DNA from 3 places in the Streptomyces sp. NPDC001222 genome. Region 1 is predicted to be linked to each of the others. Evidence: riboswitches for the same ligand, from Rfam matches in the RefSeq annotation. Region 1 holds a riboswitch; each other region holds the start of a gene.

The links. A riboswitch is a leader RNA that binds a small molecule or an ion and turns the genes downstream of it on or off. The one in region 1 is predicted to bind thiamine pyrophosphate.
Region 2: it holds a riboswitch for thiamine pyrophosphate, as region 1 does, so the genes downstream of both, ACFY2Z_RS38785 (purine-cytosine permease family protein) here and thiC (phosphomethylpyrimidine synthase ThiC) in region 1, are expected to answer to the same signal.
Region 3: it holds a riboswitch for thiamine pyrophosphate, as region 1 does, so the genes downstream of both, ACFY2Z_RS40045 (thiamine ABC transporter substrate binding subunit) here and thiC (phosphomethylpyrimidine synthase ThiC) in region 1, are expected to answer to the same signal.

Annotation. Positions count from the first base shown of each region.
Region 1 covers NZ_JBIAXT010000007.1:207,300-217,064, forward strand. Annotated here, with positions in the region: gene ACFY2Z_RS13100 (YibE/F family protein) at 1-1,335, opposite strand, end outside; TPP riboswitch at 1,407-1,563, shown strand; gene thiC (phosphomethylpyrimidine synthase ThiC) at 1,556-3,358, shown strand; gene ACFY2Z_RS13110 (NUDIX domain-containing protein) at 3,436-3,639, opposite strand; gene ACFY2Z_RS13115 (hypothetical protein) at 3,834-4,706, opposite strand; gene ACFY2Z_RS13120 (metallophosphoesterase) at 4,901-5,992, opposite strand; gene ACFY2Z_RS13125 (LacI family DNA-binding transcriptional regulator) at 6,321-7,433, opposite strand; gene hisC (histidinol-phosphate transaminase) at 7,887-8,966, shown strand; gene ACFY2Z_RS13135 (cytochrome ubiquinol oxidase subunit I) at 9,466-9,765, shown strand, end outside.
Region 2 covers NZ_JBIAXT010000052.1:27,612-37,376, reverse strand. Annotated here, with positions in the region: gene ACFY2Z_RS38830 (TIGR01458 family HAD-type hydrolase) at 1-388, shown strand, start outside; gene ACFY2Z_RS38825 (sulfite exporter TauE/SafE family protein) at 778-1,551, opposite strand; gene ACFY2Z_RS38820 (DUF6980 family protein) at 1,631-2,071, opposite strand; gene ACFY2Z_RS38815 (thiolase family protein) at 2,076-3,263, opposite strand; gene ACFY2Z_RS38810 (WhiB family transcriptional regulator) at 3,413-3,685, shown strand; gene ACFY2Z_RS38805 (Dps family protein) at 3,682-4,164, shown strand; gene ACFY2Z_RS38800 (DUF3140 domain-containing protein) at 4,236-4,574, shown strand; gene ACFY2Z_RS38795 (endonuclease) at 4,581-5,237, shown strand; gene ACFY2Z_RS38790 (jacalin-like lectin) at 5,387-6,718, shown strand; TPP riboswitch at 6,811-6,904, shown strand; gene ACFY2Z_RS38785 (purine-cytosine permease family protein) at 6,896-8,326, shown strand; gene thiD (bifunctional hydroxymethylpyrimidine kinase/phosphomethylpyrimidine kinase) at 8,323-9,126, shown strand; gene ACFY2Z_RS38775 (arsenic transporter) at 9,323-9,765, shown strand, end outside.
Region 3 covers NZ_JBIAXT010000060.1:7,695-17,459, reverse strand. Annotated here, with positions in the region: gene pyrH (UMP kinase) at 1-652, shown strand, start outside; gene frr (ribosome recycling factor) at 818-1,375, shown strand; gene ACFY2Z_RS40060 (phosphatidate cytidylyltransferase) at 1,375-2,499, shown strand; gene ACFY2Z_RS40055 (hypothetical protein) at 2,671-3,078, opposite strand; gene rlmN (23S rRNA (adenine(2503)-C(2))-methyltransferase RlmN) at 3,411-4,517, shown strand; TPP riboswitch at 4,583-4,688, shown strand; gene ACFY2Z_RS40045 (thiamine ABC transporter substrate binding subunit) at 4,816-5,853, shown strand; gene ACFY2Z_RS40040 (ABC transporter permease) at 5,829-7,502, shown strand; gene ACFY2Z_RS40035 (ABC transporter ATP-binding protein) at 7,505-8,536, shown strand; gene ACFY2Z_RS40030 (LAETG motif-containing sortase-dependent surface protein) at 8,627-9,286, opposite strand; gene ACFY2Z_RS40025 (VOC family protein) at 9,542-9,765, opposite strand, start outside.

The DNA.
Region 1 (9,765 bases):
GTCCGCCGAGACGACGATCGCCGCCAGGACCGTCGTCACCGGCACCGACGCGACCAGCCCGATCGAGCCGACCAGCGTGCGCACGATCTCCTCGGCGACCAGCTCGCTGCCCGCGACCGAGAGCACACTGCTCTGCGCGATCGAGAAGAGCAGCAGCAGGGGCAGGGCGGCACCCGCGTACGCCAGGACGAGCGTGTTGACGACCGAGGCGATGTGGTCGCGGCCGATGCGGATGCCCGCGCGGTACAGCCCGCGCCAGCCCATCGTCGGGTTGGCCTCGTGCAGCTCCCAGACCGCGGAGGTCTGGGTGACGGTCACGTCGTCCAGGACGCCGAGGGATCCGATGATGACGCCGGCGAGCAGCAGACCGCTCATGTCGATGTGCGGGTACAGGCCGTGGATCAGGCCGGTGCTGTCGTCCGTGTTGCCGGTCAGCGCGGCCCAGCCGATGAACTCCGAGCCGAGGAGACCGATCAGCGACAGGGAGACGAGGGTGCCGAGCACCGCCACGGAGGTGCGGGCCGAGAGTCCGTGGCACATATAGAGGGCGATCAGCATGATGGCGCTCGACCCGACCACGGCCACGAGCAGCGGATTCGAGCCATCCAGGATCGCGGGCAGGATGAAGAGGCTGAGCAGCAGAAAGCTGACGGCCAGCGCGACGAGTGCCATGACCCCGCGCATCCGGCCCACGACCACCACCGCTACGGCGAAGATGCCGGCGAGCAGGGCCATGGGGAACTTGCGGTCCACATCGGTCACCGAGTACTGCAGTTCCTTGGGCGCGGAGGGCTCGTAAGCGGCCACGACCTTCTCGCCCTGGTGCAACTGCCGTGACTGGTCCGGCTGGACGATCTCCGTGAACGTACGGCCCTTGTCCTTGCCGGTGTCGACGCGGACGGTCGCCTTCTTGCAGGTGCCGGCCGGAGTCTGCGGGGCCGACGAGCCGCCGGTGAGGGAGGTGTCGCCGATCGGGCCCCCACCCGAGGCGTTCACGGACTTGCAGTCCACCGCCTCGACCGTGGTGACCGTGGCCTGTTGGGTCTGCCGGTCGAAACCGACGCCGGAGCGCTTGTGCGACGGGACCCCGCCGGGCCACAGCACCACGAGACCGACGATGACCGCCGCGGTGAACGGGATGAGGATCGCGGCGATGACCCTGCGCAGATGCCGCGAGACGGGAGCCGCGGGGCCATGGCTGTGACTGTGGGAGTGGCCGTGTCCACCGCCGGTCCCATGGCCGTGCCCGTCTGCGCGGCTGTGTCTGTCGTCCGGGCCGTGGTGGTGCGGCGGCTCGGGCGAGGGGTGCGAGGGGAGATGCTGCGTCGGGGGCACCGCCCGATCATCGCAAGAAGGCGCAGGGCCTACTGTTCAGCTCACCCAATTAGACGCTAGCGTGAAGGGACTTTTGCACACGCGGGAGCTCGGAGCACCGGGCTGAGAGGGCGCTGACCTCCGTAGACGCGATGTTTCACGTGGAACATCAGCGAGTGGAGACGGCTGTGCCGACCGCTGAACCTGTTACCGGGTAATGCCGGCGTAGGGAGTAGGTCTTATGACCGTCAAGGACGTACGCACGCCTGCCTCCGCTCAGGGGGAAGAGCCCCAGGGGGCCGGGAAGTCCATCGGCTGGCACAAGGCGTATATCGAGGGTTCGCGCCCAGATCTGCGGGTGCCGGTCCGTCAAGTGCATCTCACCAACGGGCAGTCGGTCACCCTGTACGACACCTCCGGCCCGTACACCGATCCAGTCGCCGAGACCGACGTCCGTCGGGGCCTCGCGCCGCTGCGGGAGAACTGGATCATCGCTCGCGGCGACACCGAGGAGTACGCGGGCCGCCCCGTCCGTCCCGAGGACGACGGGATCAAGCACACCTCGCCGCGTGGCGGTCTGCGCAACCTCGATGCGGTGTTCCCTGGGCGCCCGCGTCAGCCGCGCCGCGGTCGCGACGGCAACGCGGTGACGCAGCTCGCGTATGCGCGCCGTGGGGAGATCACACCGGAGATGGAGTTCGTGGCCCTCCGGGAGAACGTGTCGCCCGAGGTCGTCCGTGAGGAGATCGCGGCGGGCCGCGCGGTACTGCCGGCCAACGTCAACCATCCGGAGATCGAGCCGATGATCATCGGCAAGCGGTTCCTGGTGAAGGTCAACGCCAATATCGGCAACTCCGCGGTGACCTCCTCCATCGAGGAAGAGGTCGAGAAGATGACCTGGGCGACCCGCTGGGGTGCCGACACGGTCATGGACCTGTCCACCGGCCGCAACATCCACACCACCCGTGAGTGGGTGCTGCGCAACTCCCCCGTGCCGATCGGCACGGTGCCGCTCTACCAGGCGCTCGAGAAGGTCGACGGCAAGGCCGAGGAACTGACCTGGGAGATCTACAAGGACACGGTCATCGAGCAGGCCGAACAGGGCGTGGATTACATGACGGTCCACGCGGGTGTGCGCCTGGCGTACGTGCCGCTGACGGCGAACCGCAAGACCGGCATCGTCTCGCGTGGCGGCTCGATCATGGCGGCGTGGTGCCTCGCCCACCACAAGGAGTCCTTCCTGTACGAGAACTTCGAGGAACTCTGCGAGATCCTCGCGGCCTACGACGTCACCTACTCGCTGGGCGACGGTCTGCGGCCCGGTTCGATCGCGGATGCCAACGACGAGGCACAGTTCGCGGAACTGCGCACGCTCGGGGAACTCGGCCGTGTCGCCAGGCGTTTCGACGTACAGACGATGATCGAGGGCCCGGGACACGTCCCGATGCACAAGATCAAGGAGAACATCGATCTGCAGCAGGAGATCTGCGATGAAGCTCCGTTCTATACGCTCGGCCCGCTGACCACGGACATCGCGCCGGCGTACGACCACATCACCTCGGGCATCGGGGCCGCCATGATCGCCTGGTGGGGCACGGCCATGCTCTGCTACGTCACACCCAAGGAGCACCTGGGCCTGCCCGACCGTGACGATGTCAAGACCGGCGTCATCACCTACAAGATCGCCGCCCACGCGGCCGATCTCGCCAAGGGGCACCCGGGTGCGCAGGAGTGGGACGACGCGCTGTCCGACGCGCGCTTCGAGTTCCGCTGGGAGGACCAGTTCAACCTGGCCCTCGACCCGGACACGGCCCGCGACTTCCACGACGAGACCCTCCCCGCGGAGCCGGCGAAGACGGCCCATTTCTGCTCGATGTGCGGTCCGAAGTTCTGCTCCATGAAGATCAGCCAGGACATCACGCAGCGCTTCGGCGGTGCGATGGCCGAGGGCGCGTCGGCGCAGGAGATCGCCGAGGGGATGCTGCAGAAGTCGAAGGAGTTCGCGGCGAGCGGGAACCGGGTGTATCTGCCGCTCGCGGACTGAGCCCGACAGGTGAGTGGGTCCGCCGGCAGCCCGGGACGCTCAGGTGACGGTGACGGTCTCGCCCGGTTCGGTCACCGTCAGGACCTCGGTGACGGGCCGATCGTGGCCCCGATCTCCTCCATGACCTCGCGACGCGGTGCCGCTTCGAGATCGGCGTCGTCGGGTTCGACGCTGCCGCCGACGGTCGTCCAGTACGGGGAGCCGTCCGGCCACCCTCGGCGCAGGAACACCAGGTGCTCACCGTCGAGCAGAATCGCGCGCACCTTGTGACGGACTGGCATGCCCATGATGATAATGCGCTCGGCTGCGGGCGCAGGCTGAAGTTCCGGCCCGCGGTCCCTTGTGAGGGGCGGGCCGGGCTTCGGCAGGTTGTTCGGGCCGGGCCGGTCCAAGGGACGGCCTGGGGGGTGGGGCGGCCCCAGGGGCCCCTGCGCCGCCTGCTCGGCACGGTCGGCCGGTTGTCGCGCGAGACCCGTCACTCCGGCTGGTGGTCGGGGCCTCCGAAGTCCGGGCTGGTGAAGTCCGGGCTGCTGAAGGTGGGACGCGGGCCCGCGGCGGGGCCACTGTCGGGACTGCTGAAGCCCGGGCGGTCGTAGCCGAGGTGCGGGATACGGCTGGGAGCCGTCTCCGGTTCCTTCCGGCTCATCGCGGCCGTGCCCGGGTCGGCGAGCGCCTCGCGGAGGAACGGCAGGATGCCGCGCTCCAGCAGGGCCGCGTGCCAGAGCTCCCGGGCCCGGGTCACCTCCGCGATCAACTCGCGCTGGGCGTCGGCGTCGTGAGCCGACGAGCTGTTGCGCAGAGCGGTCAGCAGCAGGCCGGTCGCGGCGACCAGGATCGCCGCCGCGGTGACCGCGCCGAAGACCCACCCGGTGGTCAGGAGGGTCCGGGCGAACGCCTGGTGCGGGTTGACCATCTTGAGGATGTAGCCCACGAGCAGGAAGATCGCCGCGGCGGCGCCGGCGAGGAACGGTGCGAGGACGGCGACGACGGCACCGGCTCCGGCGCTCGCCGTGGCCTCCCCCATCGTGGCGGCGAGCCCCTGGCCGTCCGTGTCCGGTTCCGTGGAGTCGCTGTCGTCGGTGCTCTCGTGGACGGGCGGGATGGATGGTGCCGGGCAGCGCATTTGGTCCCGTACCAGCACATAGTGCTGGTATTCGGCGGCCGCCGCGGCGGTGATGAGGGCGGTGGCGTTCAGCGCCATGGTGCGCAGCTGTTCGGCATTGAGCCGCTGTCCCACAGCGGCCAGATCCGGGTGGTGTGGTGCGGAGCGCAGCGCCTCGCCGAGGACCCGCTCATAGTCCTGGCGGTCCTCGCTCAGCAGGTGCTGCGGAACGCTGTTCATGTGCATCCCCCGATGCTCCGTAGGGCTGGTGGCTCGGCATGCTGACGAGCCGTCGGGCAGAAACGGAGGGGAGCCTGCTACGGATAAGCCGATGGTAGAGCGGCGACGGCACACGGTGACAGGGGGTTTCCAGAAATTGCCCCACGGCCCGGGCATTCCTCGGACGGCCCCCGTCGGGTAGATGCCTGCCCCGTGAATCCTCAGCTATCCAGGGGGAGTTGCTGGACCAGCAGCTTTCCGGCCATGGTCACGCCGCCGTCCATCGCGATCGCCAGCCCGTCCGCGTAGACGTGAGGACCTTCGACGACCGGACCCGAGGCGTCGTCGCCTTCCTCCGAGCCGACCTCACCCAGCAGATAGGGGATGGGGCTGTGGCCGTGGACGATCCGTCGGCCGCCGTAGGTCCCCAGCAGGGACCGCACGGCGTCGGCGCCCTCGTCCCGGAAGGAGAAGCGCTTGGTGAACTTCCGGAAGAGGTCCCACACCTCGTCCGGGTCATTGCGGGTGAGCGTCTCGTGGATGGTGTCGTTGACCGCTTCGATGGAATCGCCGTAGTCGAGGTAGGCGGTGGTGTCGGAGTGGACCAGGAGGTGGCCGTCGACCTCCTCCACCGCGTCGAGGCGGGCCATCCACTGCAGATGGTGGTCCTGCAGACGGTCCATGTCCGTCTTCTGACCGCCGTTGAGCAGCCAGGCCGCCTGGAAGGTCGCGGTGCCCGCGCCCGAGTGGACGGGTGTGTCGCCGAACCGCTTGGCGCCGAGCAGCAGCAGCTCGTGGTTGCCCATGAGCGCCTTGCAGTAGCCGCCGGCCGCCGCCGCCTCCGCGGACAGTCGCATCACCAGGTCGATCACCCCGATGCCGTCGGGGCCGCGGTCGGTGAAGTCCCCGAGGAACCACAGCCTGGCCGTGCCCGCGGACCAGTTGCCCTGGGCGTCGATGAGCCCCTTCTCCTGGAGCGCCGCCACGAGCTGGTCGAGATAGCCGTGGACGTCCCCGACCACGAACAGCGGTCCGGGCCCTTCGGCGGGGTGCGGGGCGGGCTCGGACGCCGGGTCGACGGTCACCTGGAGCGTGTCGCCGCGGTTGATGACCGGGAGGTCGCGCTCGGTGGGCGTGTACGCGTCGGAGTAGTCGTGGGGGTAGGCCTCGGGGGGTGCGGCCGGTCCGGGGATCTCGCCGGGAGGCGTGCTCTGCGCGTACGGACCGGTCTCGTGGACGTATGCGGGCACCCGGAAGTCACGCAACGTCGCCGCCCGCTCCGCCTCGGGTCCCTGACCGGCCCCCTGAGTCATCGACCCCTCCACCATCGCGCCGCATCTGCACCGCATCGGACTGCCTGGTCGCAGCGGTCCGCGGTGTCGTGGGCCCATCATAGGAATGCGGATCGCGCCATGTGATGACCCAGGGGTGGTGAATCGGGGAAGGACCCCGCCGCGCCGCGGCTTTCGCCCTAAATGGGTGGGGCTTTCTCCGCTGCGACCAGGTACGTCACGCGCCCACGGGCGGTCTGCACGTCACCCGCACGGGCAGCCTGTGCGTGACCCGTGGCACCCCACCGACGGCTCGGAGCTCCGAACTGAATCGGGAGTGCGGGCCGGGCGCCCGTCTCGTTCGGAGCTCTCACCCCTGCTCGGGCGACCGGGGCGGGCTGACCGTGGTCCGGGGCGGCCGCCGCTGGGACGAGGTGCGCACGATCAGCTCCGTCGGTATCACCTGCTCGACCGGCTGGTCCGACTCGATGCCCTCGATGGCGTCGATGAGGAGCTGGACCACTGCCGTACCGATCCGGCGCGGCTTCAGGGAGAGCGTCGTGACGGGCGGCTCGGTGTTCGCGTAGACGGCGGATTCGCTGCAGCAGACGAGCAGCAGGTCCTCGGGGACGCGCAGTCCGTAGCGGCGCGCGGCGGCGAGCAGATCGGTGCCGTTCGGGTCGAACAGTCCGTAGACCGCGTCGGGGCGGTCGGGGCGGGCCAGCAGCCGGTCGGCGGCGACGGCGCCCGCGCAGGGATCGTGGGCGGGATAGGACTCGTAGACCGGATCCTGCCCGACGCGCTCGCACCAGTTCAGGTAGGCGGTCGTGGACAGATGGGTGTAGGTGTCCGTCGTGGTGCCGGTCAGCAGTCCGATGCGCCGGGCGCCGGCGGCGGCCAGATGGTCGAGGATGCCGAGGACCGCGGCCTCGTGGTCGTTGTCCACCCAGGCGGTGACCGGAAGGGTGCCGGCGGGCCGGCCGTCGGAGACGACGGGTAACCCCTGCCGGACCAACTCGCTTACCACCGGGTCCTGGTCGGACGGATCGATGACGACGGTGCCGTCCAGGGCCACGTTGGACCACACGTCGTGGCGCGAGGTGGCGGGCAGGATGACCAGGGCGTAGCCCCGGGCGAGCGCCGCGGAGGTGGCGGCCCGGGCCATCTCCGCGAAGTACGCGAACTCGGTGAAGGTGAAAGGTTCATCCCCGTACGTGGTCACGGTCAGGCCGATGAGGCCCGACTTGCCCGTACGGAGGGTGCGGGCCGCGGCCGAGGGCCGGTAGCCCAGCCGGTCGGCGACCTCGCGGACATGGCGTCGGGTGGCGTCCGGCAGCCGGCCCTTGCCGTTGAGGGCGTCGGACACGGTCGTGATGGAGACTCCGGCGGCAGCGGCCACGTCTCTGATGCCTGCCCGGCCCGGCCGACTGCCTCGGCGGGCGGTCTCCGCCCGGCTCACCTGGTGCTTCCCTGCTGCTGTCATGGCGAGCCGATAGTAGGGCTCATGTGGTGGGGTAGTGCGGACGCATATGCACGCGTTGACAGGCACGTTTCTGCATGGTGAGTAGTGGGGAAAAGCCTTGGAATGTAAGGGGCTTGAACGATCCAAGGGCAGTACGTGACGTGTTGACACGCATGGGCCTGCCAAGGTGGCCATATTTCGAAGAGGTCTCAACTCACCTTCACGAGGGATGCGCGCCACGGCGCGAGCCACGGGCGCGTGCGATGAAAGGCGACGCGCCCCCTCATCCATGCGCCTTTCTGTGACGATGCGCCCGGGTTCGTACGGCGTGGCCGGCCCGGTTTCCGGGACGGCGGCACGCAAGCCGACTCGGTTGTCCACAGCCCATTCGCAGCGGCGCCGAATCCTCATAAGGTGAGAAGCATTGGAAGCCGGTGGCGGTCATGAGCCGGTGCGTGCGCGAGGAGGACAGCGGTGAGCGAGACGAGCCCGAGGCTGCGTGCCGAGCTGGAGGGTATTCCCACCTACAGGCCCGGCAAGCCCGCCGCGTCCGGCGGCCCGGCGGCCTACAAGCTGTCCTCGAACGAGAATCCCTATCCGCCGCTGCCGGGCGTGATGGAGAGCGTGATCGAGGCGTCCGGGTCCTTCAACCGCTACCCCGACATGGCGTGCACGGGGCTGATGGCCGAGCTGTCGGAGCGTTTCGGTGTGCCGCAGTCGCATCTCGCGACGGGCACGGGCTCGGTCGGGGTGGCCCAGCAGCTGCTGCAGGCCACGAGCGGCCCGGGCGACGAGGTGATCTACGCCTGGCGGTCCTTCGAGGCGTACCCGATCATCACGCAGATCAGCGGCGCGACCGCGGTCCAGGTGCCGCTGACGCCGGACGACGTGCACGACCTCGACGCGATGGCGGACGCGATCACGGACCGGACCCGGCTGATCTTCGTCTGCAACCCCAACAACCCGACCGGCACGGTCGTGCGCCGGGCCGAGCTGGAGCGTTTCCTCGACCGGGTGCCGAGCGATGTGCTGGTGGTGCTCGACGAGGCGTACCGGGAGTTCATCCGCGACGTCCAGGTTCCGGACGGCGTGGAGCTGTATCGCGAGCGGCCGAACGTCTGTGTGCTGCGCACCTTCTCCAAGGCGTACGGTCTCGCCGGTCTGCGGGTCGGTTTCGCGATCGCCCATGAGCCGGTTGCGGCGGCGCTGCGCAAGACGGCGGTGCCCTTCGGCGTGAGCCAGCTGGCCCAGGTGGCGGCGGTCGCGTCCCTGCGCGCGGAGGACGAACTGCTGGGCCGGGTCGGCTCGTTGGTGTGCGAGCGCGCCCGTGTGGTCGAGACCCTGCGGGCCCAGGGCTGGACGGTCCCCGAGACCCAGGCGAACTTCGTGTGGCTGCGGCTGGGGGAGCGCACGGTCGACTTCGCGGCCGTCTGCGAGCAGGCCGGTGTGGTCGTCCGGCCGTTCCCGGGCGAAGGGGTGCGCGTGACGATCGGCGAGTCCGAGGCGAACGACATCTTCGTGAAGGTGGCGGAGGGCTTCCGCAGGGACCTCTGACCCTCCGGGCGCGGGTCGGCGATTCTCCCGTGCCGCCCCGTGCCGTGAGCCGGTACGGGGCGGCGCCCGTGGGGTGCGGCGGGGCGGACATGTGCCGCCCCGCCTCTGTGCTGCGTGTGGCATGTATGTGACAGCGATCTCCGGACGGGGGGCAGGGGCCGGGCGCCTGGAGGGGGCCGGCGCCCAGCAGCCCTCTTAGAGCTCCGGACAAAATGGGCGCCCGGCTCGCGGCGTCTGGCACGCACGCTCGCGGCGTTGCCGAAAGGCCCTGGTAGCTCCGCTACAAGGACCTTCCGGTGCCTTGCGATCGCACGCACCAGACGCCGCGAGCTGATCGGACTCCCATTTTGTCCGGAGCTCTTAGGGCCCCCCGCCCGTCAGCCCTCGAATCCATATGCGCCATAATTGCTTGTGAATGTGAACGCGTTCACAAGCCCCTCCTCAGGGGTGTGCCAAACGGGGCAAGCTGCCGCTTGCGACCACGGTAAGGAGAGACGACGTGGACCTGGCTTTGGCGCCGGAGACTCTGGCGCGATGGCAGTTCGGCATCACCACCGTCTACCACTTCCTGTTCGTCCCGCTGACGATCTCGCTCGCCGCGCTGACCGCCGGCCTGGAGACCGCCTGGGTGCGCACGGAGAAGGAGAAGTACCTCCGGGCGACGAAGTTCTGGGGCAAGCTCTTCCTGATCAACATCGCGATGGGCGTGGTCACGGGCATCGTCCAGGAGTTCCAGTTCGGCATGAACTGGTCCGCCTACTCACGCTTCGTCGGTGACATCTTCGGGGCGCCCCTGGCG
Region 2 (9,765 bases), on a different contig from region 1:
CAACCGCGCGTTCGGTCATCTCCAGCGGGGTGCGCGACTGATCGCCATGCACCGCAATCTGTACTGGCGTACGGACCAGGGGCTGCAGCTCGACTCGGGGGCGTTCCTGCTCGGGCTGGAGCGCGCCGCGGGGATCGAGGCCGAGGTCACGGGCAAGCCCTCGCCCGCGTTCTTCGAGGCGGCGCTGGCCCTCCTCGGCGTCGACGCCGGCCGGGCGCTGATGGTCGGCGACGACATCGAGAACGACGTCCTCGCGGCCCAGCGGGCCGGGATCACCGGGGTCCTCGTCCGGACCGGCAAGTACCGTCCGGAGACCCACCGGGCCGCGAGCGGCGAGCCCGACCACGTCCTCGACTCCTTCGCGGACCTTCCCGCGCTGCTGCGCTAGGGCCTGTCGTCAGACTCCCGCCTGTCCCGCGGGGCCATGCACGCTCCCCCACGCTCGGCTTCGCTCGCGCGGGCGGTGCCCCCACCGCCGCACCCGGCTCAGCTCTCCCATGACTGCGCCACCAACTCTCGGCACAGATCATTGGTCGGGCCCATCAGGGCGACCGCGCGGGCATCAGCGATCAACCGGTTGAGCCGGTGATCGACGACGTAACCGGCAGAGCCGAGCATGCCGGGCTCGGACCCGAGTACGTCCAGTACGAGAGTCCGAGCCCGGCACCCCCAAGCTCTTCGAGCAGGGGGTACCCCAGAGCACGCACCTGACGCCGCGGGGCCGCCCTCCGGGCGACGACGCGAGTTCGACGACAGGCCCTAGCCCGGCGGTCCCGCTCAGCGCAGCAGCAGTTGGGCCGCGCCCACCACGGTGGCCACGATCACCAGTTGCTCGAACAGGCGCTGGTTGATCCGGTCGAGCGCCCACCGCCCGATGAACGCGCCCGGCACCACGAACACCGCGAGCGCCGCGTCCAGCAGCAGCGAGCGGCCGTCGATCAGGCCGAGGCCCGCGCTGAAGGGCACCTTGGAGACGTTGACGATCAGGAAGAAGAAGGCCGAGGTGCCAAGGAAGCCCAGCTTCCGGAAGCCCGCGGACAGCAGGTACATCGACATCACCGGGCCGCCGGCGTTCGCGACCATCGTGGTGAAGCCGCCGAGGACGCCGTAGGAGCGGGCCTTGACCCGGCCGGCGCGGGTGGTCACCGCGTCCGGGTCCTCCTCCCGGTCGGCGGTGCGCCGGCGCCACAGCGTGACCGCGGTCATCAGCAGCAGGATCGCGCCGATCGACGTCCGTACGACCCCGTCGTCCGCCCACACCAGGAACAAGGTGCCGAGGACGACGCCCACGGCGACCGCCGGGAACAGGCGCCACAGGGTGGGCCAGTGGGCGTGCCGCCGATAGGTGAGGACCGCGAGGACATCGCCGACGATCAGCACCGGCAGCAGGACACCGGTGGAGGCACGGGCGGGCAGGACCGCGGCGAAGATCGCGAGGCTGATGGTGTTGGCGCCGCTCACGGCGGTCTTGGAGAAGCCGACGAGCATCGCCGCGCCGGCCAGCGCGACGAACCCCCAGGTCGACATGTTCCAGAGCGACATCGTGTTCATGCGGAGACCGGTCCTCCGCCCACGCATCGCCCCCTGGTGGATATCAGCGGCTCATGCCCGACAAACCGCGCCGACCGCATCAAAGGCTCCCGCCCGAAACGCCGAGCCAGCGGTCGTCCTGGAACTCAGCGGGGATCTCATCGTTCCACGGATCGATGCCACGGCTCTCCAACTCCTCGAACCACCGGTCCCGCTGCGACTCGGGGAGCCGCTGCCCGCACCAGGGACAGAAGTCGATCCCGATGCTCGACGTACCGCCGTCGTGGACGACGAGCCCGTACTCCCGGAACCGCGCGGTGAACAGAATCAACGCGTCCGGGCAGGCAAAAGCGTCGTCGTGCCGCTCGCACTCCCGGTTCACCCGGTCCGTCATCGCCGCGCAGCAGTGTCGGGTCATCGCCTCGGCTTCTCGTCGATCGTCGGTGTCGTGGCAGTAGATCACGACCGCGACGACCGCCGAGCGGGGGCCCGCGCTCTCCGTCGTCCACCGGCCCGCCGCACTGCGCCGGGCGGGGGGCAAGGGGCTACGGGCGTTCCACGAGCACCGTGCTGCCCTGACCGACCCCCACGCACATCGTGGCGAGACCGCGGGCCGCTCCGGTGCGACGCATCCGATGCAGCAGGGTCGTCAGGATGCGTGCGCCCGAGCAGCCGAGCGGGTGCCCGAGGGCGATGGCGCCGCCGTCGGGGTTGACCAGCTCCGGGTCGATGCCCAGACGGTCGACGCAGGCGAGGGTCTGGGCGGCGAACGCCTCGTTGAGCTCGGCCTCCTCGATGGAGCCGATCGTCCAGCCGACACGGGCGAGGGCCTTCTCGGTGGCGGGGACGGGCCCGATGCCCATCACGTCCGGGTGGACACCGGCCGAGGCGCCCGCGACATAGCGGCCGAGGGACTCCAGGCCCAGCTCGTCCAGGGCTTCCTCGCTGACGAGGAGAAGTCCGGCGGCACCGTCGTTCATGGGCGAGGCGTTGCCCGCGGTGACGGTGCCGTCCTCGCGGAAGACCGGCCGGAGCCTGGCGAGTTTCTCGTACGAGGTGTCCTCGCGGACGCATTCGTCGGCGGCGACCACCACCCCGTCCGGCCTGGTCACGGGCAACAGTTCGCCGTCGAACCAGCCGTTCTTGCGGGCGTCCGCGGCCCGGCGGTGGCTGCGCAGCGCGAACTCGTCCTGGCGGGCGCGCTCGATGCCGTACCGCTCCGCCACCTCCTCAGCGGTCTCCCCCATGGACAGCAGTCCGTGGAGGTCCTTCATCGCGGGGTTGACCAGGCGCCAGCCGAGACGGGTGTCGGCGGTCTCCATACGGTGCGGCAGGACCTCGTCGGGGCGGGGCAGCACGAAGGGAGCGCGGCTCATGGACTCGGAGCCGCCCGCGAGCACGATGTCCGCCTCGCCCGCCGCGATCGTGCGGGCGGCGGCCGTCACCGCCTCCAGGCCGGAGGCGCACAGCCGGTTGACCGTGGCGCCCGGGACGGATGCGGGCAACCCGGCGAGGAGGACGGCCATGCGGGCGACGTTGCGGTTGTCCTCGCCGGACTGGTTGGCGGCGCCCCAGTAGACGTCGTCGACACGGCCCGGGTCGAGGCCGGGCACCTGCGCGACCAGGTCGCGGATCACGGCCGCGGCCAGGTCGTCGGGCCGTACGGAGGACAGCGCGCCGCGCAGCTTGCCGATGGGGGTGCGGCGGGCTGCCGCGAAGTGGACGGTACGCACGACGGGACTCCTGACCGGCCTCAACCATTAATTAGCACCGCTAGTTTTGAACTATAGACCGCGGACGGCCCGCCGGGAAGTTCCCCGATCCGTTCCCGGGCGTGCCCGCACCGGGTTTCACCCCATCCGCCTCGGGCACCCGGGCGGCCATGGAGTGGTTGCGGCACGCGGCATGCGTGGGCGAGGACCCCGACCTGTTCTTCCCGGTGGGGTCCTCAGGGCCCGCACTGGAGGAGACCGCCGCCGCCAAGCGCGTCTGCCGTCGCTGCCCGGTGATCGGCGAGTGCCTGGACTGGGCGCTGCGCAGCGGGCAGACGGCGGGCGTCTGGGGCGGCACGGGTGAGCAGGAACGCGACGAGCTGCTCCGGACCGCGAAAGACCGCACGCCGAGTACACAGAGGACAAGGAGAAGCGCGCGATGACCGTGGTGCACGGCACGCTGACCGAACCCGCACGCCGGGTCACGGGGGACGCCCTGCAGGAGACCCTGGTGGATCTGCTGGGGTTGTCGCTCGTCGGAAAGCAGGCCCACTGGAACATCGTCGGACCGAGGTTCCGTTCGATCCACCTCCAGCTGGACGAGGTGGTGGCCACGGCACGCTCGTACGCCGACACGGTGGCCGAGCGGGCCGCCGCGCTGGGCGTCCCGCCGGACGGGCGGCCGGAGACCGTCGCGTCCGCCTTCGGTCTGCCGGGCGTGAAGGACGGCCGGCTGCGGGACACGGACGTCGTACGACTGATGGCGGAGTCGCTGCAGACGGCGATCGGACGGCTGCGCACCCGGATCGACGCCACGGAGAAGGCCGATCCGGTCACCCAGGACCTGCTGATCGGTCTCACCGCGGAGCTGGAGAAGCAGCGCTGGATGTTCGACGCCGAGAACTGGCCGCGGGAGGACTGAACCGGAGCGGCCGGGCCCGTCCCTCCGGGGACGGACAGGGCCCCGCCACCGAGGGCGGAGAGGAGTACGCCATGACCGACGCCCTGGAGATGGACGCGCTGTGGGCCGAGTTCCACCGCGTGGTGAACATGACGTCCCAGGAACTCGCGGCCTGGCTGCGGGTCCGGGACGCGGGCGAGGACACCGAGCCGCTGCCCGAGCGGGCGGGCCCGCCGACGGGGCGGCATGTCCTCGCGATCCTGCAGAAGCGGCGCACGGATCTGACCGACGACGACGTCGAGGTGATGCGCGAGGTCGTGGACACCGTGACGGACGGGCAGGACCTGGAGAACGAGCCCGAGGTGGTGGACGACGAGCGGCGCCACCGGTTGATGACGATCGGCCACGACCCGCTCAGGCCGGGGCGGTGAGACCCCGTGCCTCGCCAGGACAAGGCGGACCGTGTCGTCGCGGAACTGCTCGGCGAGCACGGTCACACGTATGCCGAGGAGGCCGGCATCCCGCTGAAGGACACCCCGCAGCCGCTCTATCGGCTGCTGCTGATGTCCCTGCTGCTCAGCGCCCGCATCCGCACCTCGATCGCCCTCGAGACGGTGCGGGCGCTGCAGGAGGCGGGTCTGCGGGATCCGCGGCGCATGGCCGGGGCCGACTGGCAGGAGCGCGTGGACGCGCTGGGGCGCGGCGGCTACCGGCGCTACGACGAGCGCACGGCGACCCAGCTCGGCGACGGCGCCGAGCTGTTGACGGAGCGTTGGGGTGGCGATCTGCGGCGGATGCGGAAGGAGGCGCACGGGGACGTTCCTGAGCTGCGCCGGTTGCTCCAGGAGATACCGGGGATGGGGCCGGCGGGGGCCGACATCTTTCTGCGGGAGGTGCAGCGGGTCTGGCCGGAGGTGGGGCCCTATCTGGACGCCAAGGCCCTGTCCGGGGCGGAGCGGCTCGGTCTGCCCAAGGACCCGCAGCGGCTGGTGCGGCTCGCCGGGGACACCGAACCGGCCGTGCTGTCGGCCGCGTTGGTGCGTGCGGCTCTGGACAAGAACGTGGCGCAGGAGGTCCTGGAACACGCGGCCTAGGGTCGTCGTCGACGCTGGGGCGACCGTTGGGTGAAGTCTTGCCCGAAGCGGCAGAAAGCGCATTCCCTCACAGCTTCGGCCGCTACGTTGGCCGCTGCGTTTTGGCATGCGCGCAACATCCCCCTCGTCACCCCAGGAGCCGTACCCCCATGCGCAGACTCCTCGCCACCCTCGCGGCGACGGCCGCCGTGTTCGGTGGACTCACCACCGCCGCACCCGCCGCTCAGGCGGCCGACTCGGGCACGTTCCGCGTGCTCAGCTACAACGTCGCGGGCCTCCCCGAAGGCCTCTCCAGCGCCCCGACGCCCCGTCAGTCGAGCACGACGACGATCGGCGGGCGGCTCGGCCCGTACGACATCGTCCATGTGCAGGAGGACTTCAACTACCACTCCTACCTGTACGCCTCCGACACACACCCCTACCGCACGCCCACCAGCGGCGGGGCCGGCATCGGCAGCGGCCTCAACACCCTGTCCGACCTGCCGTACGACACCGATGACTTCGAGCGCGTCCACTGGAACTCGTGCCAGTACGACTCGGGCGACTGCCTCACCCCCAAGGGCTTCACGTTCATGCGGGAGCGGCTCGCCGAGGGCGTGTACGTCGACTTCTACAACCTGCACACCAACGCGGGGACGAACGCCGGCGACCTGGCCTCGCGCGCGGACAACCTCAGCCAGCTGACGGACTTCATCCGCACCCACTCCGCGGGCGACGCCGTCGTGGTGATGGGCGACACCAACACCCGCTACACCCGCTCCGGTGACACCATCGCGGAGTTCGCCGCGGCCAACGGCCTCACCGACGCCTGGGTCCAGCTCATACGCGGCGGCACCCCGCCCGCCAAGGGCAGCGACGCGCTGGTCTGCGACGAGAACGCGGCCACGAACAGCTGCGAGGTCGTCGACAAGGTCCTCTACCGGGGCAGCACGCTCGTCTCACTGAACGCCACCTCGTACAACAACGAGCACGCGAAGTTCCTCACCGACGACGGGCTCATGCTCTCCGACCACGACCCGATCACCGCGACGTTCGGCTGGTCGCGCAACTCCGCCTTCCAGCTCAGTGACCAGTTCGGCGGGCCGCACGGGGACTACTTCGACGACATCGACAGCGTCCCGGCGGGCGCGCGCGCCACGAGCATCACCCTGCGCAGCGGCTCCCGCGTCGACCGCATCGGCCTGACACTGAGCAACGGCACCACGCTCGCCCACGGCGGCACCGGCGGCACGGCCTCGTCCCTCACCCTGGGCAGCGGCGAGTACGTGACGAGCGCGCAGCTGTGCGAGGGCCAGTACGACGGCCACACGAGGATCTTCTACGCCAAGTTCACGACCAATCTCGGAAACAGCCTGGCGGGCGGCACCACGACCTCCGACTGCGTGACACGCACGGCGCCCAGCGGCTGGCAGATCGCCGGATTCCACGGCCGCTCCGGCGACGAGGTCGACAAGACCGGCTTCATCTACACCCGGCGCTGACACGGCACGTCGTAGAGCAGAAGGGCCGCTGCAGGATCCGGCAGTGGCCCTTCCGTATGGCACATCCCAGGGCTCGGGTTAACCTTGCCGCCGTACCGGACACGGGGTGCCCCGCCAGGGGCTGAGATCACACCCGTCGAACCTGAACCAGTTCGTACTGGCGGAGGGATGTCTTTCATGCCTTTGGCGCATGTTCCCGGCGGGCTGCCCGCCGACAGCCGGCGAGCCGTCTTCGACGGCCGGATGCCCAGCGCTCCCGGCGATCTCCGGATCGAGGGGCACGGCATCGAACCGGTCCCCGAGACCCATCGCTACGGCGGCGCGGGCCGGCTGTTCACCGTGTGGTTCGCACCCAATCTGACCATGACCGGTGTGTTCACCGGCACCATAGGCATCGCGCTCGGCCTTGACTTCACCACCGCGCTCGCCGCCGTCGTCCTCGGCACACTGATCGGCGCGGTGCCCACCGCCTATCTGAGCACCTGGGGCAGTCGCACCGGCGCGGGGCAGCTCCCCCTCGCCCGGCTCGCGTTCGGGCGTGCGGTCGCGCTGCCCGGTGTGCTGCAGTGGCTGTCGTCGGTCGCCTGGGACGCCCTGATCGGGCTCTTCGGCGGGGACGCGCTGGCGCGGCTGTGCGGCTGGCCGTTCTGGCTGGGTGTCCTCGTCATCATGCTGGCGCAGGGGGCCCTGGGCGTCCTCGGCTACGAGGCCATCCACCGCCTCCAGATCGTCATGACCTTCGTGCTCGCGGCCGCCTTCACGCTGATCGCCCTGCGGATGTCCGGCAGCGTCCAGGTGGCCGCGACGGGCAGCGCACACGGCGCCGACCGGGCGGGCGCGTTCGTGCTGACCAGCACCATCGCCCTCAGTCTGGCCCTGTCCTGGGCCCCGTACGCCAGCGACTTCAGCCGCTATCTGCCGCGTGCCACGTCCCGCTCCCGGATGTTCTGGTGCACGCTGCTCGGGCTCGTGGTGTCCTACGTGGCCGTCCAGGCCCTCGGGCTGTGGGGCGCGTCCGCGCTGACCGACCAGACGGCCACAGGGGTGGACACGCTGCTGGGCGGCGGCACGGCGGGCGCCTTCGGACTGCTGGCCGTGGCGCTCGCGGCCCTGTGCAGCAACGCGATGAACGACTACAGCGGCTCCCTGGCGCTGCAGACCGTGGGCGTGCGCATACCGCGCCCGGCGGCGGCCGCGCTCGCCGTGCTGCTCGGCTTCCCACTGGTGCTGTGGATGCACGCGGCCGACACGACGGCCCGCTTCCAGAACGTCCTGCTGTTCGTGAGCTACTGGATCCCCGGGTTCGTGGCGATCGTGGTCGTGGACTGGCTCGCCCGGCGCGGCAGCCGCATCGATCTCGCCGCCGAGGCGGCCCGGCCCCGGCCGGCCTGGCTCCCGGTGCTGGCGTTCGCCGTCGCCTTCGCCGCGGCGGTGCCGTTCATGGACACCGGACTGTACGTGGGCCCAGTCGCCCACACACTGCACGGCGCCGACATCTCGTACTACGTGGCGTTCGTGGTGGCGCTCGCGGTGTACGCGCCGCTGCGCGCCCGGCAGGCCCGGGAGCACCGAGAGACCACCCAGACCCGAGAGGAGGGTCGCGCATGACCGCGCCGTCCCGTGTGCTCACGATCGCCGGATCCGACTCCGGCGGCGGTGCCGGGATCCAGGCCGACCTCAAGACGATGCTGGCGCTCGGCGCCCATGGCATGAGCGTGATCACCGCGGTCACGGCGCAGAACTCCGTCGGGGTGCAGGGCGCCTGGGAACTGCCCGCGGAGGCGGTCCGCGCGCAGTACCGCAGCGTCGTCGACGACATCGGCGTCCAGGCGGTCAAGACCGGCATGCTCGCCTCGCCCACGCTGGTCACGACGGTGGCCGATCTGCTCACCGATGAGGCGGCCCCGGTCGTCGTGGACCCGGTCAGCGTCTCCAAGCACGGGGACCGGCTGCTCGCCGACGACGCGCTGGACGCCGTACGCACCCGGCTGCTGCCGCTCGCCACGGTCACCACGCCCAATCTGGACGAGGTCGCGGAGCTGACCGGGCTGCGGGTGACCGACGAGCCGGGGATGCGCCGCGCGGCCGAGCACCTGCTGTCGTACGGGCCCCGATGGGTCCTGGTCAAGGGCGGGCATCTGCCCGGGGCGGCCGTGGACCTGCTGACGGACGGCCGAGAGGAGCACTGGCTGCGCGCCGAGCGCCACGACAACCGGCACACCCACGGCACGGGCTGCACGCTCGCCTCGGCCGTCGCGGTCGGGCTCGCCCAGGGCCTAACGGTGCCCGACGCGGTCCGCCGGGCCAAGGAGTACGTCACGGCGGCCATCGCGGCGGGGTTCGCACTGGGCGCCGGCATCGGGCCGGTGGACCACGGGTGGCGGCTGCGGGAGCAGGGAGGACGGTGACGGCGGTGGCGCGCGGATACCCGCGGGCACCTTCCGCCGAGTCACGCTGACCGGCCTGCCGCGCCGAAGCCGACCCACCGCACTGGCGCCCCGGAGCCGACCCACCGGCCTCGCGTGGCCGCGCCCGGCCGTCCGGCCCGGCGTGCCGCAGCCGGCCGTCGAGCCTGGTGTGATGGACCGTGAACGGCCTGGTGTGATGGAAGGGCAGCACCGGCCCGCTCAAGGCCCCGCCCCCGCTCAAGGTAAGGACCGCACCCTGAACACCCCGCTCGCCGAGGCCCTCTCCGTCCTTCTGCTCATCGCAGTGCTGGCCGGCGCGGTGATCCGTCCCTTCGGGCTGCCGGAGGCGGTCGTGGCGGTTCCCGCCGCCGGGATCGTGGTGGCGACCGGCGCACTCTCGCTGGACCACGCGCGGGCCGAGGCCGAGCGCCTGGGGCCGGTGGTCGGGTTTCTGGCCGCCGTTCTGGTGGTGGCGCACTTCTGCGACGCGGAGGGGCTGTTCCGGGCCTGCGGCGCATGGATGGCGCGCTGGGCGGCGGGCCGTCCCGGCCGGCTGCTGACGGCCGTCTTCGCGCTCGCCTCGGTGATCACCGCCGTGCTCAGCCTGGACGCCACGATCGTGCTGCTCACCCCCGTGGT
Region 3 (9,765 bases), on a different contig from region 1:
GGACGTGGTGCATGCCATCGCCCGTGAGATCGCGGCTGTGGTGCGCGACGGATCCCAGATCGCCGTCGTGATCGGCGGCGGCAACTTCTTCCGCGGCGCCGAGCTCCAGCAGCGCGGCATGGACCGGGCCCGCTCCGACTACATGGGCATGCTCGGCACGGTCATGAACTGCCTCGCCCTCCAGGACTTCCTGGAGAAGGAGGGCATCGACTCGCGCGTGCAGACCGCCATCACCATGGGTCAGGTCGCCGAGCCGTACATCCCGCTGCGTGCCGTGCGCCATCTGGAGAAGGGCCGCGTGGTCATCTTCGGCGCCGGTATGGGCATGCCGTACTTCTCGACCGACACGACCGCCGCCCAGCGTGCCCTGGAGATCGACGCCGAGGCCCTGCTCATGGGCAAGAACGGTGTGGACGGGGTCTACGACTCCGACCCGAAGACCAACCCGGAGGCCGTCAAGTTCGACGCGCTCAGCTACGGGGAGGTCATCACCCGCGACCTCAAGGTCGCCGACATGACCGCCATCACGCTGTGCCGGGACAACAAGCTGCCCATCCTGGTCTTCGAGCTGCTGGCGGAGGGCAATATCGCCCGGGCCGTCAAGGGTGAGAAGATCGGCACACTCGTGGGAGACCAAGGCAGCCGGGGCTGACCCGACGCCGACCGGTGCGGGCGCCCCTTGGGGCGGCGCACCCTGACCGGGGGATGGACAATGACCTGCCGGTCCGGAACCGTGCAGGAAGAAGACGCGACGCAGCCGGCCGCGGACCGACGAGTGACAGCTGCCGGGCCTACTCAAGACACGCAGGAGCAAGTGGTGATCGAAGAGACCCTCCTCGAGGCCGAGGAGAAGATGGAGAAGGCCGTCGTGGTCGCCAAGGAGGACTTCGCCGCGATCCGCACCGGTCGTGCGCACCCGGCGATGTTCAACAAGATCGTGGCCGACTACTACGGCGCACCGACGCCGATCAACCAGCTGGCCTCGTTCTCGGTGCCAGAGCCGCGCATGGCCGTGGTGACGCCGTTCGACAAGAGCGCGCTGCGCAACATCGAGCAGGCGATCCGCGACTCCGACCTGGGCGTCAACCCGAGCAACGACGGCAACATCATCCGCGTGGTGTTCCCCGAGCTCACCGAGGAGCGGCGCCGCGAGTACATCAAGGTCGCCAAGGGCAAGGGCGAGGACGCCAAGGTCGCGATCCGCTCCGTGCGCCGCAAGGCCAAGGACGCCATCGACAAGCTCGTCAAGGACGGCGAGGTCGGCGAGGACGAGGGCCGTCGTGCGGAGAAGGAGCTCGACGACACCACCGCGAAGTACGTCGCGCAGGTGGACGAGTTGCTCAAGCACAAGGAAGCGGAGCTTCTCGAGGTCTGATGAACGACTCTTCCTGGGGGGCGCCGCCACAGGCCGGGTACTGGGGGCCCAGCGACGCGGGTTCGGGCCGGCGGACCGGCCCGGCGGGTCCCGCGCACGATGCGCATGGCGCCCAGCAGACTCGCCCCATGCCCATCGTGCCCGACGTGCCCGCACAAGGCGGAGACCAGGATGACGACCGGGGGGCCGCTCGGCTGAGCGGCCCCTTGTTCCGCGACGACACGCCGCAGGCGCCGTCCCACTGGGCGGCCTCGCAGAATCCGGAGCCCATGCCCGACGCCCAGCAGCCGGCGCCCGCGCCGCAGAAGAAGAGCGCGGGCCGCGACCTGGGCGCGGCCATAGGGGTCGGGGTCGGGCTCGGCGTCGTGATCGTCGTGTCGTTGTTCATCGTCAAGGCCGTGTTCGTCGGTGTCGTCGCGGTCGCCGTCGTGGTGGGTCTGTGGGAGCTGACGAAGCGGCTGGAGGAGCGCAAGGGCATCAAGGCGCCCCTCGTGCCGCTCGCGGTCGGCGGCGCGGCGATGGTCGTGGCCGGGTATGTGCGAGGCGCCGAGGGTGCCTGGGTGGCGATGGCACTCACCGCGCTCGCGGTCCTGGTCTGGCGCATGACGGAACCACCGGACGGCTATCTCAAGGACGTCACGGCGGGTGTCTTCGCAGCGTTCTACGTGCCGTTCCTGGCCACGTTCGTCGCCATGATGCTGGCGGCCGACGACGGCCCGCAGCGCGTCCTGACCTTCCTGCTGCTGACGGTCGTCAGCGACACGGGCGCCTACGCGGTCGGCTGGCGGTTCGGCAGCCACAAGCTCGCTCCGCGCATCAGCCCCGGAAAGACCCGTGAGGGCCTCGTCGGAGCGGTGGCCTTCGCCATGGGGGCGGGGGCGCTGTGCATGCAGTATCTGATCGACGGCGGCACGTGGTGGGAGGGCCTGCTGCTGGGTCTCGCCGTCGCCGCCAGCGCCACGCTGGGCGATCTCGGCGAGTCCATGATCAAGCGTGACCTGGGCATCAAGGACATGGGCACGCTGCTGCCGGGCCACGGCGGCATCATGGACCGGCTCGACTCCCTGCTGCCCACCGCTCCGGTGGTCTGGCTGCTGCTCGTGCTCTTCGTCGGCAGCGGCTGAGGAATCGTCTCCCCGCGCGATCCATTCACCGAGGGCCCGCCGTCCACAGGGACGGCGGGCCCTTCGGCACTCGCCGTCCCCGGGCGGCTGCGGCAACCGGTGGGACGATAACGTCGCCAAGCCGCTGAACGCCGCTTTCGAAGTGGCCGGCTACGGCCGTGGAGCACCTGATCAGACGGTGACGGTCAGGATCTGAGAGCCGGTGAGTCGGTGGGTGGCGTTCTCGGCGTAGATCTTGACGTAGGCGGGAGCGGTGCCGGGTGCCTTCTTGAAGGAGAAGGAGTTGCCCAGGATGACCTGCGAGGAGACGAAGCAGGGGTTCTGCGGCGTCGGACCGCAGAAGCCCGGGCGGTAGTTGCGGGTGACGGTGTCCGCGGGGTCCTTGGGGTCCCAGGTGACCGTCACGGTCTGGCTGGCGGCGTCATAGGTGTAGGCGAGTCCCGTCGGCGCGGGGGCGTCCGCGGTCTGTGTCGGGGCGGCCACCGCGGTCCGCTGCGCCTGTGCCATTGCGGGCGCTGTCACCGCACCCAGCGTCAGTGCCACCCCCACGCTCACCGCGCCGATGCGGATCGTTCGCATTCCGGAACCCATAAGCCCTCCCCATTGGTGTGACGTCGACCGATTCAGCTCTGGTCGATCATCACGTGTCGAACACCGGCGGACCGTAGCTGTCGCTCCTGGCGTGTACGAGTCCGGTGGATGTTCGCGTGGTGAACATCATCTTGCCTGGGCGGTGCCGCCCCATTCCGCTACCGGAGCGCAGAACTCGGTGGGCACCCTGCCCGGGCCGTCCGTGGGCCGTCCGTGGGCCGTCCGAGGGTGGTCGGTCTCGACGCGCAACGACGACCGATGACGGCCGCCCGAAGGGACAGCCCAGGTCACCCGATTGGATCTGCGACACTGGTAACGCCATGCCTAAGCCCGGAGAACTCACTTTCGTCGCGCCGCGCGGAGCCAAGACCCCGCCGCGGCATCTTGCCGATCTCACGCCCGCCGAGCGCAAGGAGGCGGTCGCCGCGATCGGCGAGAAGCCGTTCCGCGCCAAGCAGCTCTCGCAGCACTACTTCGCGCGGTACTCGCACGAGCCGGAGCAGTGGACCGACATCCCCGCCGCCTCGCGCGGCAGGCTCCAGGAGGCGCTGCTCCCGGAGCTGATGACGGTCGTACGGCATCTGTCGACCGACGAGGAGACCACCCGCAAGACGCTGTGGCGGCTCTTCGACGGGACGCTCGTGGAGTCCGTGCTCATGCGCTACCCCGACCGGGTCACCATGTGCATCAGCTCCCAGGCGGGCTGCGGGATGAACTGCCCGTTCTGTGCCACCGGTCAGGCCGGCCTCGACCGCAACCTGTCCACCGCGGAGATCGTGCACCAGATCGTGGACGGCATGCGGGCGCTGCGCGACGGTGAGATCCCCGGCGGCCCGGCGCGGCTGTCCAACATCGTCTTCATGGGCATGGGCGAGCCTCTCGCCAACTACAAGCGCGTCGTCGGCGCCATCCGCGCCCTCACCGACCCCGCGCCGGACGGGCTCGGGCTGTCGCAGCGAGGGATCACCGTGTCGACCGTAGGCCTGGTGCCGGCCATCCACCGCTTCGCCGACGAGGGCTTCAAGTGCCGTCTCGCGATCTCGCTGCACGCGCCGGACGACGAGCTGCGTGACACTCTCGTGCCCGTCAACACGCGGTGGAAGGTGCGCGAGGTCCTCGACGCCGGGTTCGAGTACGCCGAGAGGTCCGGACGCCGGCTGTCCATCGAGTACGCCCTGATCCGGGACATCAACGACCAGGCGTGGCGCGGTGACCGGCTCGGCCGGCTGCTCAAGGGCAAGCCCGTGCACGTCAATCTGATCCCGCTCAACCCGACGCCCGGCTCCAAGTGGACCGCGTCACGGCCCGAGGACGAGAAGGCGTTCGTCGAGGCGATCGCCGCCCATGGAGTGCCGGTGACCATCCGGGACACCCGGGGCCAGGAGATCGACGGAGCGTGTGGTCAGCTGGCGGCCACCGAGCGGTAGTCTGATGGTCGTCCTATCTCATAGTCCGTAATCAGTCATAGCTGTTCACGGCTGTTCATATCTGCATATTCCGACAGGGGAGCGCCACAGCGCTGAGAGTGCGGGAGAGTCCGCAGACCCTCTGAACCTCGCCCAGGTCATTCTGGGTAGGAAGTTCGGTCTTCACTCGAGCTGTTGCGCCCTGCCCGGGGCCCTTCGGGGCTCCCGGGCGGGGCCGCGTCTCTTCCTGGTCACCTCCAGGAGGAATTCAGTGAGCATCACCGGCAGGCAGTTCGCGGCCGTTGCCGTCGGGCTGGGCATGGTCACGCTGTCCGCGTGCGGATCGTCCGGCTCCACCGCAGGGAGCGGCGGCGATCCCAAGACCGTGACCCTCGTCAGCCACGACTCATGGGCCGCCTCCAAGAGCGTCATCGCGGCGTTCGAGAAGGAGTCCGGCTACCACGTCAAGGTCCTCCCGGACGGCGACGCGGGTCAGGCCGTCAACAAGGCGATCCTCACCAAGGACAACCCGCAGGGCGACGTCTTCTTCGGCGTCGACAACACGCTGCTCTCCCGGGCCCTCGACAACGGGCTCTTCCAGCCGTACAGGGCCAAGGGGCTCGACCAGGTCGGCGCGCAGTACCGGCTGGACGGGGACAAGAACCGGGTCACCCCGATCGACTACGGCGACATCTGCGTCAACTACGACAAGAAGTACTTCGCCGACCACAAGCTCGCCCCGCCGGCCTCCTTCGACGACCTCGCCAAGCCCGCCTACAAGAACCTCCTCGTCACCGAGAACGCCGCCACCTCCTCGCCGGGCCTCGGCTTCCTGCTCGGCACCGCCGCGCAGTACGGCGACAAGGGCTGGCAGGAGTACTGGAACAAGCTCAAGGACAACGGCGTGAAGGTGGTCGACGGCTGGGAGCAGGCCTACGACCAGGAGTTCTCCGGTTCGGCCGGCGGCAGGAAGGCGGGCGGCGACCGGCCGCTCGTCGTGTCGTACGCCTCCTCCCCGCCCGCCGAGGTCGTCTACGCCAAGCCGCGGCCCACGACCGCGCCGACCGGCGTCGCGACCGGCACCTGCTTCCGCCAGATCGAGTTCGCCGGACTGCTGACCAACGCTCACAACCCCAAGGGTGCCAAGGCGTTCCTCGACTTCCTGATCAGCAGGAGGTTCCAGGAGGACATGCCGCTCAACATGTACGTCTACCCGGTCGTGCGGGGCGCGCGGGTGCCCGCCGAGTTCACCGAGTACGGGCCCGCCGCCAAGAACCCCGAGACCATGGCCCCGACGAAGATCGCCGCCAGCCGTGACCAGTGGGTCAGGTCGTGGACGTCGCTCGTACTGAAGTAACCCCGAGGAAGCGGGCGAACCGGGGCGCCGCGGCGCGCCTCGGGCTGATGGCCCTGCCTGTCGCGTTCTTCGCGGTCTTCTTCGCCTACCCCGTCGCCGCGATCGTCGCGCGCGGTCTGCGCGTCGACGGGGTATGGCGCCTCGGGCGCCTGGCGGACGTGCTCGCACAGCCGGACATCCGGCATGTGCTGTGGTTCACCACCTGGCAGGCGCTCGTCTCCACCGCGCTCACCCTGCTCGTGGCGATGCCCGGCGCCTATGTCTTCGCCCGGCTGGACTTCGCCGGCAAGCAGCTGCTGCGCGCGGTCGTCACCGTCCCGTTCGTGCTGCCCACGGTGGTCGTCGGCACGGCCTTCCTGGCGCTCGTCGGCCGCGGCGGACTCCTCGACGACCTGTGGGGCGTCCGGCTCGACACCACCGTGTGGGCCATCCTGCTCGCGCATGTCTTCTTCAACTACGCGGTCGTCGTCCGCACGGTCGGCGGCCTGTGGGCGCAGCTCGACCCGCGCCAGGAGCAGGCCGCGCGGGTGCTCGGCGCCTCCCGCGCCGCCGCATGGCGGACGGTGACGCTGCCCGCCCTCGGCCCGGCGGTGGCCGCCGCCGGCCTCATGGTCTTCCTGTTCACCTTCACCTCGTTCGGCGTGGTGCAGATCCTGGGCGGCCCCACCTTCTCCACCCTGGAGGTGGAGATCTACCGGCAGACCTCCGAGATCTTCGACCTGTCCACGGCCGCCGTGCTGACGATCGTGCAGTTCCTGGCGGTCGGCGCGATCCTCCTGGTGCACGCCTGGACCGTGCGCCGCCGGGAGAGTGCGCTCCGGCTGGTCGACGCGTCCCGCACGGCGCGCAGACCGCGCGGGGCCGGCCAGTGGGCGCTGCTCGTCTCGGTCCTCGCCACCGTCGCCGTCCTGCTCGTCCTGCCGCTCGCCGTGCTCGTCGCCCGGTCGCTCGACGCGTCCGGGTTCGCGTACTACGCGGCCCTCACGCACACGGACGGCGGCACCTTCCTCGTCGCGCCGGTCAACGCGATCGGCAACTCCCTGGCGTACGCCGCCGCCGCCACCCTCATCGCCGTGCTGATCGGCTCGCTCGCCGCCGCGGCCCTCGCCCGCCGGGACGCCGGCCGCCTGGTACGGGGCTTCGACGCGCTGCTGATGCTGCCGCTGGGCGTGTCCGCCGTGACCGTCGGCTTCGGGTTCCTGATCTCCCTCGACCGGCCGCCGCTGGACCTGCGCGGTTCCTGGATCCTGGTGCCGCTCGCACAGGCCCTGGTGGGCGCCCCCTTCGTCGTACGGACCATGCTGCCCGTGCTGCGGGCCGTCGACGAGCGGCTGCGGGAGGCGGCGGCCGTGCTCGGTGCCTCACCCTGGCGGGTGTGGCGGGAGGTCGACCTGCCGATCGTGCGGCGGGCGCTGCTGATCGCGGCCGGGTTCGCGTTCGCGGTGTCGCTGGGCGAGTTCGGGGCGACCGTGTTCATCGCCCGGCCCGGCAACCCCACGCTGCCCGTCGCGGTGGCGCGGCTGCTCGCGCGGCCCGGCGACCTCAACTACGGCCAGGCGATGGCCCTTTCGACGATCCTGATGGTGGTGTGCGCGGTGGCGCTGCTGGTCCTGGAGCGGTTGCGGACCGATCGGACGGGGGAGTTCTGACGATGCTCACGCTTGAGCGGGCGACCGTACGTTTCCGGGGAGGCACCGCGCTCGACGGAGTCGACCTCGCGGTCGCCGAGCACGAGGTGGTGTGCGTGCTCGGGCCCAGCGGCGGCGGCAAGTCGACGCTGCTGCGGACCGTGGCCGGGCTGCAACCGCTGGACTCCGGGCGGGTGGTGCTCGGCGGACGCGATCTGGCCGGGGTGCCCGCGCACCGGCGCGGGGTCGGGCTGATGTTCCAGGACCACCAGCTGTTCCCGCAGCGGGACGTGGGCGGGAACGTCGCCTTCGGGCTGCGGATGCAGGGCGTCTCACGCGGCGAACGGGACGAACGAGTCAGGGAGTTGCTGGACCTCGTCGGGCTGCCCGGGGCCGCGGGACGGGCCGTCGCCACGCTCTCCGGCGGTGAGCAGCAGCGCGTCGCGCTCGCCCGTGCGCTCGCTCCCCGACCCCGGCTGCTGATGCTGGACGAGCCGCTGGGCCAGCTCGACCGGTCGCTGCGGGAGCGCCTGGTCGTCGAACTGCGGGACCTGTTCGGCCGGTTGGGCACGACCGTGCTCGCGGTCACCCATGACCAGGGCGAGGCCTTCGCGCTCGCGGACCGGGTCGTGGTGATGCGCGAGGGGCGGATCGCCCAGTCCGGTACACCCCTTGAGGTCTGGCAGCGGCCCGCGGACGCGTTCGTGGCACGCTTCCTCGGCTTCGACAACGTGGTGGAGGCGACGGTCTCCGGGGAGGCCGCGGACACGCCGTGGGGCAAGGTCCCCGTCCCAAAGGGCTCCCCGCAGGGGCCGCGCGGACTGCTCGTACGGCCCGCCGGAGTACGGCTCGTGCCGGTCTCCGAAGGACTGCGCTGCACGGTGACCGCACGAACCTTCCGCGGCACCCATGTCGCCGTCAGACTGCAGCCCGAGCAGGCACCCGCGCTGGAGGCCGCATGTCCGCTGCGTGCCGCACCGGAGCCCGGCGACGAGACCGGGGTGGTGTTCGACGGGGCCGAGGTCGCCGTCCTCGGGGACGGATCCGCCGCGTAGCCGGGCATCGGCCGCCCGGTGCCGGACACGCGCAACGGCCCGCCCCCGGGGAGGGGCGGGCCGTTGCGTTCGTACGGGCTGCCGCGTGCGTCAGTTGCTCTTCGACGCGCCGCGACGGCGCATGCCGAAGAAGACCGCGCCGCCACCGACGACGACCAGACCGGCGGCGATACCGGCGATCATCGGCGTGCTGGAGCTGGCACCGGTCTCGGCGAGGTTGGAGGTGCCGGCCGCGGGCGAGGGGGAGTTGTCACCGGCGGGAGCGGCAGGCGAGCTCGCCGACTGCGCCGGGGTGGACTCCGAGGAGGACGGGGTGGCCGACGGCTTCGGGGTCTCCGAGGCCGGGGGAGTGCTGGCCGGAGGGGTGGTCTCCGAGGTGGTGCAGGCCTTGTCCGGCGTGGTCAGGGGGTTCGGCGAGATGTTGTCGTCGACGATGCCGCTGACCGTGACATGGACGCGGTACTGGGCCTTCGGCGCCCAGTCCTCGGAGAAGCTGACCGTCGCACCCTCCTTGGTGCCCTTGACCGTCTGCTCGCCGACCTTCTTCGCGTCGGCGCCGTTCAGCTCGAGGTAGACCGAGACGGTCGCTTCCTTGCCGGAAGCGTCCGTGTCCGTGACCGTGATGACGCCCTTGCCGTTGGTGTCGCAGGACGGGACGGCGGAGAAGTCACGGATGTTGCAGGCGAGCGCGTTGCCGGCGACGCCGAGTGCGAGCGCGGCGGTGGCAGAGGCGACGCCGAGGATGCGCACTGACCGTGCGGTACGGGAGGATATGGACACGATTGCCCTTCGCGTGATGCGCAACTGCGGGGGGTTTCAGGGACGTTGCCCCAACAACAGCGTCCCCACCAGGCTCACAGGTTTATAAGCGGCGGCTAAGTGCTGTCAACGCCGATGTCCGGCATGACGCCCGTCTTTGCCGGGTCATTAACAGCCGTGATGTTTGAACGGTCGCCTGACCACCCCGACTTCCCCCGCGGTGGCACCCCCTTCACCTGCGCGGGTTCAGCCCTGGACGGCCGCGGGGTCCATCCACACGACCTCCCAGGTGTGGCCGTCGAGGTCGTCGAAGGAACGGCCGTACATGAAGCCGTGGTCCTGCGTCTCCCCGCCGACCGAACCGCCCACCGCGAGCGCCCGGTCCACCAGCTCGTCGACCTTCTCCCGGCTCTCGGCGCTGAGGCACAGCAGCACCTCGCTGGTCCGCGTCGCGTCCGCGATGGCCTTCT